3 regions of the Bacillus sp. SSR7 genome follow, and region 1 is predicted to be linked to each of the others. Evidence: riboswitches for the same ligand, from Rfam matches in the RefSeq annotation. Region 1 holds a riboswitch; each other region holds the start of a gene.

Region 1 (4,294 bases):
AATATAAAATTCCTATTATAGAAGATGGATTTAATGAAGAACTACGTTATTCAGGTTCACATTTAGCACCATTATTAACTTTTGCTGGTGCTGGTAATAATGTGATTTATATTAGTAGCTTTTCGAAGGTACTTTTCCCTGGTTTACGTGTAGGATGGATTATTGCAGATAAAGAACTAATTCATCATTTAGAAAGTGTAAAAAGAGCAAGAACGATTCACACTTCTACATTAGATCAAGCTGTTCTATTTCAATATTTACATGAAGGATATTTTGAAAAATATTTAAAAAAGGCAAGATCAGTTTATAAGAAAAAATATGAGTTAGCTGTTGGGGCATGTAACGAGTACATTCCGTTTCAAAGAATGACCGGTGATGGTGGCCTCCATTTATTTATAGAGTTAGAAGAAAAAATTCATGCCCGTACGCTTTTGCAAAAGTGTTATGAGCAAGGGGTTACATTTTCTCCTGGAGATGTTTTTTATTCTGATGGAGGAGGAGCGAACACGTTTCGATTAGGATTTTCACGTCTGAAAGAAGAAGACATAGTTCGGGGAATCAAAATAATTGGTGATACAATAAAAAATGAAATTTGGAGTTGAGGAAATGAGAATTGGCGTTATTATGGGTGGAGTATCTTCTGAAAAACAAGTATCAATTATGACTGGAAATGAAATGATCGCACATTTAGATAAAAGTAAGTATGAAATAGTTCCAATTACGTTAAACGAAAAAATGGATTTAATCGAAAAAGCGAAGGACATTGATTTCGCGCTGCTCGCATTACACGGAAAATACGGAGAAGATGGGACAGTTCAAGGAACGCTTGAAAGTTTAGGTATTCCATATAGCGGAAGCAATATGTTATCTAGCGGTATATGTATGGACAAAAATATTTCGAAAAAGATTTTACGTTATGAAGGAATAGAAACACCAGATTGGATTGAACTTACAAAAATGGAGGATCTTAATCTTGATGAATTAGATAAATTAGGATTTCCTTTAGTGGTAAAACCAAACTCTGGTGGATCGAGTGTTGGGGTGAAAATTGTCTATGATAAAGACGAATTAATTTCAATGCTAGAAACTGTGTTCGAATGGGATTCTGAAGTAGTAATAGAGAAATATATAAAAGGTGATGAGATTACATGTTCCATTTTTGATGGTAAACAGTTACCTATCATTTCAATTCGACATGCAGCGGAGTTCTTTGATTACAATGCGAAATATGATGATGCAGGTACTATTGAAGAAGTTATTGAACTTCCAGCTGAATTAAAAGAACGTGTAAACAAAGCGTCACTGGCTTGCTATAAAGCATTAAAATGTAGTGTTTATGCAAGAGTTGATATGATGGTGAAAGACGGTATTCCATATGTAATGGAGGTTAATACATTACCAGGGATGACACAAGCAAGTTTACTACCGAAAAGTGCAGGTGCAGCGGGAATTCATTATAGTAAACTATTAGATATGATTATTGAAACTTCATTAAGAGTAAGAAAAGAAGAAGGGTTTTAAGTAGTGGTATTATGAATACTTTTGACAGTAACATGAAGTGTGTTATGATGAATACAATACGATAATTAAATATTTATCCACTAGGGGGGCCTATTATAGGCTGAGATCAAATGGGAATTTGAGACTCTTAGTACCTGATCTGGTTAATGCCAGCGTAGGGAAGTGGAAAAGACATTGCTATTTTATGTATAAATACTGTCAATTTCACTTTCTTTACGCCTGTAAAGAAAGTTTTTTTATTTTAAAGCGTTAATAGCTGTGGATAAATACTTATATTAAATGAATTATTGGAGGAATTTAAATGACTTTTTCACAATCATTGCGTAAAGAAGTAGATTCAATTTGGGAAGCTAGTTTTCATCATCCTTTTGTAAAAAAACTTGGTGAAGGAACGTTAGATTTAGCTAGTTTTCGCTATTACGTGCTTCAAGATTCATATTATTTAAGTCACTTTGCTAGAGTACAAACATTAGGAGCTGCAAAAGCACTGGAATTAGAAACGACAGCTCGTATGGCACACCATGCCCAAAATACATATGAGGCGGAATTATCATTACATGAGAATTTTGCGAAGAAACTAGGGATAACACAAGAAGAAAAAGATAATTTTATCCCTGCTCCAACTGCATACGCATATACTTCACATATGTATCGTGCTGCGTACGAAGGACATTTAGGCGATATCATTGCAGCCATTTTACCTTGTTATTGGTTATATTATGAAATTGGTGAGCGTTTAAAAGAGTGTCAGCCAGAAGAGCCAATTTATAACGAATGGATTTCTGCTTATGGATCTGATTGGTTCCGTACATTAGTTGAAGAGCAAATTACACGGTTAGATACTATCGCTGAAAAAGTAACTGAATCAGACCGTAAGCGAATGAAACAACATTTTATTATTAGTAGTCAATATGAATATTCATTTTGGGAAATGGCTTATACTTTAGAAAAGTGGCCAGTGGATACAGACGTAAAAGATGTAATTGGATAAAAATGAAAGTAACATTATAGATAGGTATGGATAATGCCTATCTATATATTTTTTCTTGCTAGATTTGCGTAAAGTTGATAGTGTTACGGATACGGCAAAATGTCATATCGATAAGTTAGTTAAGTTAATTTTTTGCGCATTAACTGGTTAAACTTCTGCCACATTTATCCCGCTTTAATGGGCAGTAAGACCCCCACCGCAAAATTCAGCGAAAGCAAAGAAGTTAGGCGGGGATCAACTGCCCATAAAAGTCCGATTGGTGAGGGCTGATAATCAGTGGGGATGAAGAAACCCCCCACTGATTAAAGTTTCACTTTATATTACAAACAAACGGATTAACATATTTCGTTACTGCTCCAACTTCAGATGAACAGCGTAATGGAATGAAATTCTACCTTGAACGTAAAGGGTACGGCATCATGGTTATTGAGAAATGAATTGAACTTAGTAAGCATGAAGATATAACACTAGAATTCAAATTTTATAATTTCTATTTATAAAAATGAGCCCATAGTAAAAATAGGTACATAAACAAGGTGCATCATCTAGTGTTAAGTCATACTTTGTTGGTGTATGAATTGAACTTAGTTTATAGCGCTATTTCTACTTAGATTTAACGAACAGAGATATAGGAAAGCATCGATGAGGTTTTATTTTATAAACGGAGGTTATGAAAATGAATCAGTTTCAACAAGAACTACAAGCGTTAAGCCTTAATGATTACCGGTCTGGAGATATTGTGTATTGGGATCAGCAAAACCAATATCCATATTACTATATTGAAGATGCTGCTCGTCGCTGTGGCGGTTGTGGTCGCTGTGGAGGTTGTGGTCGTTGTGGCGGTTGTGCAGGTCGCTGTGGTGGATTCCGTTGTTTTGGTTGCTTCGGTTGTTTTGGTTGTTTTAGTTGTGGCGGTTGTGGCAGCTGTGGTAGTTGCTCTAATTGTTTTAATGGTACTTCTGATGCTATTGTAATATATGAATATTGACTACATTTATTAATAAAAAACATTAGCTTTATACATGTACATGCCGACAAAGAATATAGCTATCGCTAATGGATATATAGGTGTAAATCAAGGTGAGGTAGATAAAGCGATGATTAGATTTAAAATCTAATCATTGCTTTTTTTATGGATTTATCATCAAATGTCTGTCTAATTTAAGGAGTGATTTCTACTAGCTAGTGTGTAGCTAATGAAATTATTACAAATATGTAAGGTTAATGTAATGTTAATAGATAGTAAATTAAGAGGCTTGAGTGTATTTTAAATAGGATTAAAAAGTACTGTTTATCTATATAATAATGGGTAAATAATATTTAATTAGGAAGTGTATTAAAATGATTGAATTTAAATCTATTATCCATTCGTACAAACTAAAGAGAAAAATAGCTAAGGATTTATACGGAAAAAGAGATGAATTGACAATGTTATTAAATGAACTTAATTACATGAAAAGTACTGTAACATCTGAAAAGAAGAAAGATAATATATTATCTCGTTTAGAATTAATTTATCAAAATATGAAATTAGATAAGCTGTATCCTCTTCCAGTTGCTTGTAATAGTAAATTATTGGAACGATTAGAAAAAGAATCTCTACATACTATTGAGGATGGTGTAAACTGTCTACATTACATGTTAGATATGAATTATGAGAAAATAAAACAATATGGATCGAATACAAGTAGGTCATTTGTTCCGTTATCGCAGTCTTCCATTTGTCTTGCTGATTGTATTTGTTTAACAGGATTTGTATTAGGTTTACTAGGAGCAATTTCA
Region 2 (4,294 bases), on a different contig from region 1:
TAAAATGTACATTTCATCTACAATTCTTGCGCCTACTTCCCAAAGAGCAAGTAAAATACTAGAAAGCGTAAGAGCAGGTAATAGCTCCTTCAACCGGTTCATCATACGAGTACCTGCCTTTGCAACATACTAAGGAGCTCATCTTTAAGCGCTATCACTTCAGGCTTATATAAATCTTTTCTTGTCCGATTACGATCAAGCGGTACAATCCTCTCGGTTAAAGTAGTTATCGGTTGATTTTCTACAACGAAAATTCGATTAGAAAGAAACAATGCTTCTTCCACATCATGAGTGATAAATAAAATTGTTTTTTCCCACTCTTTCCATTGTTCAAACAACCATTCTTGCAAAGATGCCTTCGTTAAAGCATCCAACGCGCTAAACGGTTCATCTAACAGCAATATCTCCCCGCCTGTTAATAAAGTTCGAATAAAGGATACGCGTTGTCTCATACCACCAGATAAATCTTTCGGATATTTTGTCTCATACCCTTGTAAGCCAAATTTATGCAATAGTTCCTTTGCCCTTATTTGTGCTTCTTTCTTCTGTACACCTTGGCACTCTAACGGTAGGGCAGCATTCTCAATAATCGTTCTCCACGGCAGGAGCATATCTTTTTGGGGCATATACCCTACAGGATGGCTCTTTGTTTCTTTCAGCTCTATCTGTCCCGTACTTACTTCTTCTAAACCTGTAATAAGGCGAAATAAAGTACTTTTCCCGCATCCACTCGGTCCGATAATACTTACAAACTCTTTATCTTGTATAGAAGCATTTAATTCATTGATGATTGGCTTCTCATCATAATGAAAAGAAACATTATGAAACTGTAGTATGTTCTTGCTCCTCAAATCCCCACATCTCCTTACGATAGGACATATCCCAGAATAAATATTCAAATCGACTGGAATATAGGAAAATCTCTTCTAATCGATCTAGCTCTTTTTCAGACTTTCCAACTGCCATTTCATTTAATAAATCGATTAACCAAATACAAAGGTTACCGTATTCTTCAGAACTATATCCTTGAATCCACTCACCAAAGAATTCATGATCCCTTGCTCCAGGAATATCATTTAAACGCTTTCCAATTTCCCAGTAGCTCCACATACATGGAAGAAGTGCTGCTATTAATTCTGCAAGTGTGCCATTTTGAGATACAGACATCATGTAATTTGTATAAGCTAGATTTTTAGCAGATGGCTTTGCAGACTCTATCTCCTCTATAGAAATTCCAAGTCTTTTTGCATATTGTTTATGAATTGTCATTTCTCCATTTAATATCCCATCAATTTGTTCAGCAAATTTCCCCATTACTTGTGGATTCGTTGCCTTTACAACACCGATCGCATATAGCTTTGCATAATCTAACAAATATAAATAATCTTGAATAATGTAATACTGAAACTTATCTTTTTCTAATGTGCCATCCCCCATACCTACAACAAATGGATGATTATGACTCATCTCCCAAACTGGTTGTACAGTTTCTAATAATCTATCGCAAAATTTCATTTCTCTATCCCCTTTCAATTTATATATCTAAATAAAAAACCACTTCTAAATAAGAAGTGGTTACAGCAAATAAAATTATAATTTATTCGTTGCTCCACTTCCCTTCGCTAGTATTACCTAGATCAGGTCTGTAAGGGTTAAGGATTATTCCTCTCTCAGCACAACAAGCACCCCTAGTGGTTTCAATATGAAATTTTCAAATAAAAAAGCCCCGTTTCTATACGCAAAGAAACGGGGACTCATTATTAGTGTCCGAATTGCTTCCCTACGCTAGCATAATCTAGATCAGGTAATAAAAAGGATCAAAGACTTAAGGTCTTACTCTCAGCTGGCAACACCAGCTCTCCTAGCAAACTATAAAATTATCACTGTCAGTATAACACCGTAATAAGACATCATCAACTTTTTTAATTTTCTCAATTGTCAACAAAATAACAAAGCCATATAATACTTATATTCTATTTTGGAAATTATTATCCTAATGAATTGGATAAAAATGAATCATTATCCTCAAAAAATTTATTTTTATATTGATTTCATATTACATTTATGTGAATACACCCACTATATTATATCTTTATACTATAATAAAATTACAACTATACAACTAGAGGAGGTCTCTATTATATGAATATGAAAGCTACTGCTTTAACAGCAACTACTGTCGCAATTGCTTCTTTACTTCCTTCTATGGGAGAAACAAATGTACAAACAGCCAACGCTGAACAATTATCTAATGTGAAAACTGGATATGTCAAAGTCGATCAAGTAGCCTTACATACAAAAGATAACACAAATAGCTCATCAATTGATACAATTCGCTTTAATACGAAAGTGAATATACTTGAAACAACTAATGACTGGTATAAAGTATCTGTTAATAATAAAGTAGGTTACGTACAAAAAGATTCTATTCTACTAAAAAACAAACTTCAATCTAATAATCAATATATCGTCAATGCCAATGCATTAAACGTTCGTTCTGAACCTAATCTAGAATCTTCAATTTTAGATGTATTACCAAATGGGAAATTCGTTACCATTCAAGAAGAACAAGGCGAGTGGTATAAAATTTTACATAATGGCAAAACAGGTTACGTACAAAAGGCATTCGTATCTAATGGTTCACAGCCTTTAGTAAAAGGCATCACAGTTCAAAATAATGCGAAATACACAGTTGCAACACCTAAACTTAATGTACGTAGCGACGCTAGTACAAGTAGCGCACTACTTGGTTCATTGCAAAATGGTACACAATTACAAGTAGTGGAAACTGTAGGAACTTGGTATAAAATTCGTTTTGGCACAGGATACGGATACGTGGCAAAACATTATGTAGTGCAAAACCAAACGCAATCACAAGCTCAAACGGCTCAACCTACTTCCATTCCAGCCGTTTTCAAATTCCCTACTCAAGGAAGAATTAGCTCAACATTTGATATGCGCTGGGAACAAATGCATTATGGTATAGATATCGCAGCTCAGGGTAATGTCTCTATCCAGGCGGCGGCGGCAGGTAAAGTCGTGAAATCATATTATTCAGCTAGCTATGGCAATGTTGTGTTCATCGCTCATCAAATAAACGGGAAATTATATACAACAGTCTATGCTCACATGAAAGATCGCACTGTACAAGCTGGTGATCAAGTACAAGCTGGACAATTAGTAGGTCATATGGGAAACACAGGTCATTCATACGGGCAACATCTTCATTTTGAATTACACAATGGAGAATGGAATTTTGAAAAAACAAATGCAGTAAACCCACTGCCATATTTAGTTAGGTAAATTGTATGCCACGCAATATCAATATACCTCTCTTAATTGAATACTTAGCCTTTTTAGGCTTAATCTGTTGCTTAGTAATTTATAATACAAATACTGTATTTTTATCTATTATCATTGCTTTTGTTGCTTTAGAAATTATGATGGAAGCTTTTCAAGTTCAACTAAAACAAAAAATTGCCCATATTTATAATGCCATCTTTCTATTAAGTGCCTTAATAACAAATATTATTAGTAATGGTTTTTATTTATCTACCGTATTTCCCGTATTCTTTATGGCTGTTTTATTAATCATAGCTAGATACATTCATGTTCCTACTAACAAAAAACACGAACAAGAAGCTTAGAAAGAGGAGACACCGTGTATCAATCTTTCAAAGATAATCCGCTAAAATATATATTGAATTTATACAAAAAAACAAATACTTTTTTTGGTATACAAGGAAGCTATACGGCACAATTTCTCCTTTATGGAATGTTATTTCTCGTCTTAATTACATTTTTCTTGCTTTACTAAATTAAAAAGGATCTCAATTATGAGATCCTTTTTAATTTATATAGAAAATGCTCTTTATCCACAAGCATATTTTTCATAAATAAAGCTAAGATTATATTTTTTCTCTAAGCTCATTCTTTGTTCATCATCACACCAATAGAACAGAATATCATGAATCGTTGCATAACGCTTATTTTTAAGAAACAGTTTAAAGAAAGATGGTAAACAGTCATGTAATTGTATAAATATATAATTGCGTAATATTTCTTCTTTATATTTAATGCCCTTACAAATATACAATAATTCTTCACAATAATATGCATGTTGTGGAACTTGGATCATTTCGAAAAATGGCACATATGATAATAACTTTCCAATAAAATGATCATATCGATCCATTATCCCTATCGTCATATGCTCCATCATATCTTTCATTACATATAAATAATCATCTACATGAGTAGTCTTGAGTGGGTCTAATCGATCTGAAATTTGAGA
Region 3 (4,294 bases), on a different contig from region 1:
AGGATTTATTACAGTTGTACTTACAATTTTAGTGGCGTTATTCGCTTATAAGATGCCGTTCATGATGGCGATGGCAGCGACTGGATATGGTTTTTTATACGGATTATGGCCAATTGCTTGGATTATCATTATGTCGGTATTTTTATATAAAATATCTGTGAAAACAGGTCAATTCGATGTGATTCGTGCATCTGTATTATCCATTACGAATGATCATCGTTTACTCGTTATTTTAATCGGTTTTTCATTCGGAGCATTTTTAGAAGGGGCAGCAGGATTTGGTGCACCAGTAGCGATTACGGCAGCGCTTCTTGCAGGTCTTGGGTTAAATCCTTTATATGCAGCAGGTCTTTGTTTAATTGCAAATACAGCACCAGTAGCGTTCGGGGCGATGGGTATTCCGATTACAGTTGCTGGACAAGTAACAGGTATTGATCCACATAAAATTGGACAAATGGCTGGACATCAATTACCGTTCTTATCATTATTTGTTCCATTCTTTATCGTATTTTTAATGGACGGGTTGAAAGGGGTAAGACAAACATGGCCTGCTTTACTTGTAGCAGGTAGCTCATTTGCAATTACGCAGTTCATAACAGCGACATTCTTAGGACCAGAACTTCCGGATATTACGTCAGCACTTGTAAGTTTAGTGAGTTTAGCGCTGTTCTTAAAAGTATGGCAACCGAAAGAAATTTATCAATCGGGGCAAGCAAATAGAGAAGTAGCTGCGGCAACGACGGCGACATCTATGCCGAAACTAACAGTAGGAAAAGTCGTAAAAGCATGGTCTCCATTCATTGTTTTAACTGTGATGGTAGTTATTTGGAGCCAAAGTTTCTTTAAATCGTTATTTGCTCCAGGCGGCGCATTGGAAAGCCTTGTGTTTAAGTTTGAAATTCCAGGCTTGCACAATTTAGTAATGAAAGCAGAGCCTATTGTAAATAAAGCGACGCCTTACGAGGCAATTTTGAAGTTTGATGTATTATCAGCAACGGGAACAGCAATTTTAATTGCTTGTCTCATTTCCATGCTGATTTTGAAAATGAGTGTAAAAGATGCAGTGGTAACATTTAAAGAAACTTTAAGTGAACTTAAAATGCCAATTCTATCTATTGGATTTGTATTAGGATTTGCATTTATCGCAAACTATTCTGGGCTATCTTCTACACTAGCATTGGCACTAGCAGGAACTGGCGGACTATTCCCGTTCTTCTCACCATTCTTAGGGTGGATTGGCGTATTCTTAACAGGGTCTGATACGTCAGCGAATGCATTATTCTCAAATTTACAAGCAATTACAGCGCAGCAAGTCGGTGTATCTGAAGTACTTCTCGTTGCAGCAAATACAACGGGCGGTGTAACAGGAAAAATGATTTCTCCGCAATCGATTGCCATTGCTTGTGCAGCAGTAGGACTTGCTGGGAAAGAATCAGATTTATTCCGGTTTACAGTAAAGCATAGTTTGTTCTTCGTAATAATTGTGGGGATTATGACTTATGTTCAGGCTTATTATTTAACTTGGATGATTCCATAAAGAGCAAAAGAAATAAACTTTGCATTTTTCAGATTATCGTGTATGATGAGAAAGTATTGAAAATTAAATCAGTGATAAACTAGGGGTGCCTAACGTATGCGTAGGCTGAGAGAGAAGCGCGTGAACTTCTTAACCCTTTGGACCTGATCTGGCTCGTACCAGCGTAGGGAAGTTAACGGCTTTACATAAAGATGTCTTTTATGAGCCAGGTCCTTATTTTTTTATGGACCTGGCTCTTTTTATTTTGGCATACGCTGGCCATATCTCGTCCTTGTCACGTACAGGGGGGCAATAAAGGTTATGAAACAGTCTGTTTCAGCTGAGCAAATTGAATTGAAATCGAGTTTACCAGGAAGTAAGAAAGTGTATGTGGATGGACCACGAGAAGGTATGAAGGTGCCGATGCGTGAGATTGAACAAAGCGATACAAACGGCGTTCCGAATCCGCCAATTCGTGTGTATGATACGAGCGGTCCTTATACGGATCCAGAGTATAAAGTGGAGCTGGAAAAGGGGTTGCAGGCGCCGCGCCACTCTTGGATTCTAGAGCGTGGGGATGTAGAAGCATACGAAGGGCGCGAAGTGAAACCAGAGGATGACGGTGTGAAGGTGGCTTCAAAACATACACCTGTTTTCCCGCAGATGGATCGCAAACCGCTTAGAGCGAAGCGAGGTGCAAATGTTACGCAAATGCATTATGCGCGTAATGGCATCATTACGTCTGAGATGGAATACGTTGCGATTCGTGAAGGAGTAGAGCCGGAGTTTGTTCGCAAGGAAATCGAGGAAGGTCGTGCTATTTTACCAGCGAATATTAACCATCCTGAAGCAGAGCCGATGATTATCGGACGTAATTTCCACGTGAAGGTTAATGCAAATATCGGTAACTCTGCTGTATCGTCTTCTATTGCAGAAGAAGTAGAGAAGATGACGTGGGCTACTCGCTGGGGTGCAGATACGATTATGGATTTATCTACAGGTAAAAACATTCATACGACGCGTGAGTGGATTATTCGTAACGCGCCTGTACCAGTTGGAACTGTACCAATCTATCAAGCGCTTGAAAAAGTAAATGGAATTGCAGAAGATTTAACGTGGGAAGTGTATCGTGATACGTTAATTGAGCAGGCGGAGCAAGGCGTTGATTACTTCACGATTCACGCTGGCGTATTACTTCGTTACATTCCAATTACTGCAAAGCGTACGACAGGTATCGTTTCGCGTGGTGGTTCAATTATGGCGCAGTGGTGTTTATTCCATCATAAAGAAAACTTCCTATACACTCATTTTGAAGAGATTTGTGAAATTATGAAGCAGTACGATGTTTCGTTCTCTCTTGGAGATGGATTGCGTCCAGGTTCGATTGCAGATGCAAATGACGAAGCGCAATTCTCAGAGCTTGAAACACTTGGTGAATTAACGAAGATTGCTTGGAAACATGATGTGCAAGTGATGATTGAAGGACCTGGGCATGTACCGATGCATTTAATTAAAGAGAACATGGAGAAAGAGCTTGATATTTGTCAGGGCGCGCCGTTCTATACACTTGGGCCGTTAACGACAGATATCGCACCAGGGTATGACCATATTACATCGGCAATTGGAGCTGCGATGATTGGCTGGTTTGGAACAGCGATGCTTTGTTATGTAACGCCGAAAGAACATTTAGGTTTACCGAATAAAGATGATGTACGCGAAGGTGTTATTACGTACAAAATCGCTGCGCATGCGGCTGATCTGGCGAAAGGGCACAAAACGGCTCATCAGCGTGATGATGCACTTTCAAAAGCTCGCTTTGAATTCCGTTGGCGCGATCAATTTAATTTATCTTTAGATCCTGAACGTGCAATGGAGTATCATGATGAAACGTTGCCAGCAGAAGGTGCGAAAACGGCTCATTTCTGTTCCATGTGTGGACCAAAGTTTTGTAGTATGAGAATTTCACATGATATTCGTGAATACGCAAAAGAAAATGATTTAGAAACGACAGAAGCAATTGAAAAAGGAATGAAAGAGAAAGCGAAAGAATTTAAAGACACTGGTAGTCATTTATACCAATAACACGTTACACCTCTTTACTTGATTGATCACACTGTAGTACCTAACTTAAATATAGAAGAAGCCCGCTTTGCTAAGACGGTAGCAAAGTGGGCTTCTGTCGTTTATAAAGCGAAGAAGAGGTGTACCCAGTAGAATAAGAGGAATAATGTGACGACTGTTGTGAGTGGAATAACGATAAGGGATACACTTAAATAGTCTTTCCATTTTACTTTAATTTTGTTTTGTCTCAGGATATACATCCAAATAAGGGAAGCTAGCGTACCAATTGGTAGTAATAGTGAACCGATGTCACTACCAATAATGTTTGCGAGATAGATAGTTTTTAAAGTGATTGGGTCTAGTCCCATTTCTGTTAATGTGATCGTACCAATCATAAGTGCAGGGTGATTATTGAAGACGTTAGAGAGGAGGGAAACGAGTCCGCCCATTGCAAAGCTAGCATAAAGTAGATGTTGATTTACAACTGGCTCAAGCCATTGTACAAGGGCAGCTGTTAAACCTGCATTGTGAAGTCCGTAAATAATGACGTACATAGAGAAAGCGAAAATTAAAATGTGCCATGGTGTCTTTTTCAAAATATCGATAGGGTTTGTTCGTAAGTAGTACCATCTCCAGATAAGAAGAACGAGTGAACCGAGTACGGCAACGATTTCGATTGGAATAGATAAGAAGGATGCAACGAACAGAAGACAGCGC

Evidence for each region. A riboswitch is a leader RNA that binds a small molecule or an ion and turns the genes downstream of it on or off. The one in region 1 is predicted to bind thiamine pyrophosphate.
Region 2: another riboswitch for thiamine pyrophosphate. It lies ahead of tenA (thiaminase II); the one in region 1 lies ahead of tenA (thiaminase II).
Region 3: another riboswitch for thiamine pyrophosphate. It lies ahead of thiC (phosphomethylpyrimidine synthase ThiC); the one in region 1 lies ahead of tenA (thiaminase II).

The regions. Positions count from the first base shown of each region.
Region 1 is NZ_JBVVXV010000001.1:265,427-269,720, reverse strand. Features, by position in the region: gene pdxR (MocR-like pyridoxine biosynthesis transcription factor PdxR) at 1-602, shown strand, start outside; gene ddlB (D-alanine--D-alanine ligase) at 607-1,521, shown strand; TPP riboswitch at 1,594-1,699, shown strand; gene tenA (thiaminase II) at 1,823-2,512, shown strand; partial or broken gene AC0NJG_RS01490 (N-acetylmuramoyl-L-alanine amidase C-terminal domain-containing protein) at 2,827-2,949, shown strand; gene AC0NJG_RS01485 (heterocycloanthracin/sonorensin family bacteriocin) at 3,189-3,500, shown strand; gene AC0NJG_RS01480 (homoserine dehydrogenase) at 3,854-4,294, shown strand, end outside.
Region 2 is NZ_JBVVXV010000019.1:120,518-124,811, forward strand. Features, by position in the region: gene AC0NJG_RS25445 (ABC transporter permease) at 1-102, opposite strand, end outside; gene AC0NJG_RS25450 (ABC transporter ATP-binding protein) at 102-851, opposite strand; gene tenA (thiaminase II) at 820-1,515, opposite strand; TPP riboswitch at 1,598-1,700, opposite strand; TPP riboswitch at 1,761-1,873, opposite strand; gene AC0NJG_RS25460 (SH3 domain-containing protein) at 2,143-3,303, shown strand; gene AC0NJG_RS25465 (hypothetical protein) at 3,309-3,647, shown strand; gene AC0NJG_RS25470 (DUF3965 domain-containing protein) at 3,872-4,294, opposite strand, start outside.
Region 3 is NZ_JBVVXV010000004.1:282,218-286,511, reverse strand. Features, by position in the region: gene lldP (L-lactate permease) at 1-1,537, shown strand, start outside; TPP riboswitch at 1,609-1,724, shown strand; gene thiC (phosphomethylpyrimidine synthase ThiC) at 1,838-3,598, shown strand; gene AC0NJG_RS10990 (arsenic transporter) at 3,700-4,294, opposite strand, start outside.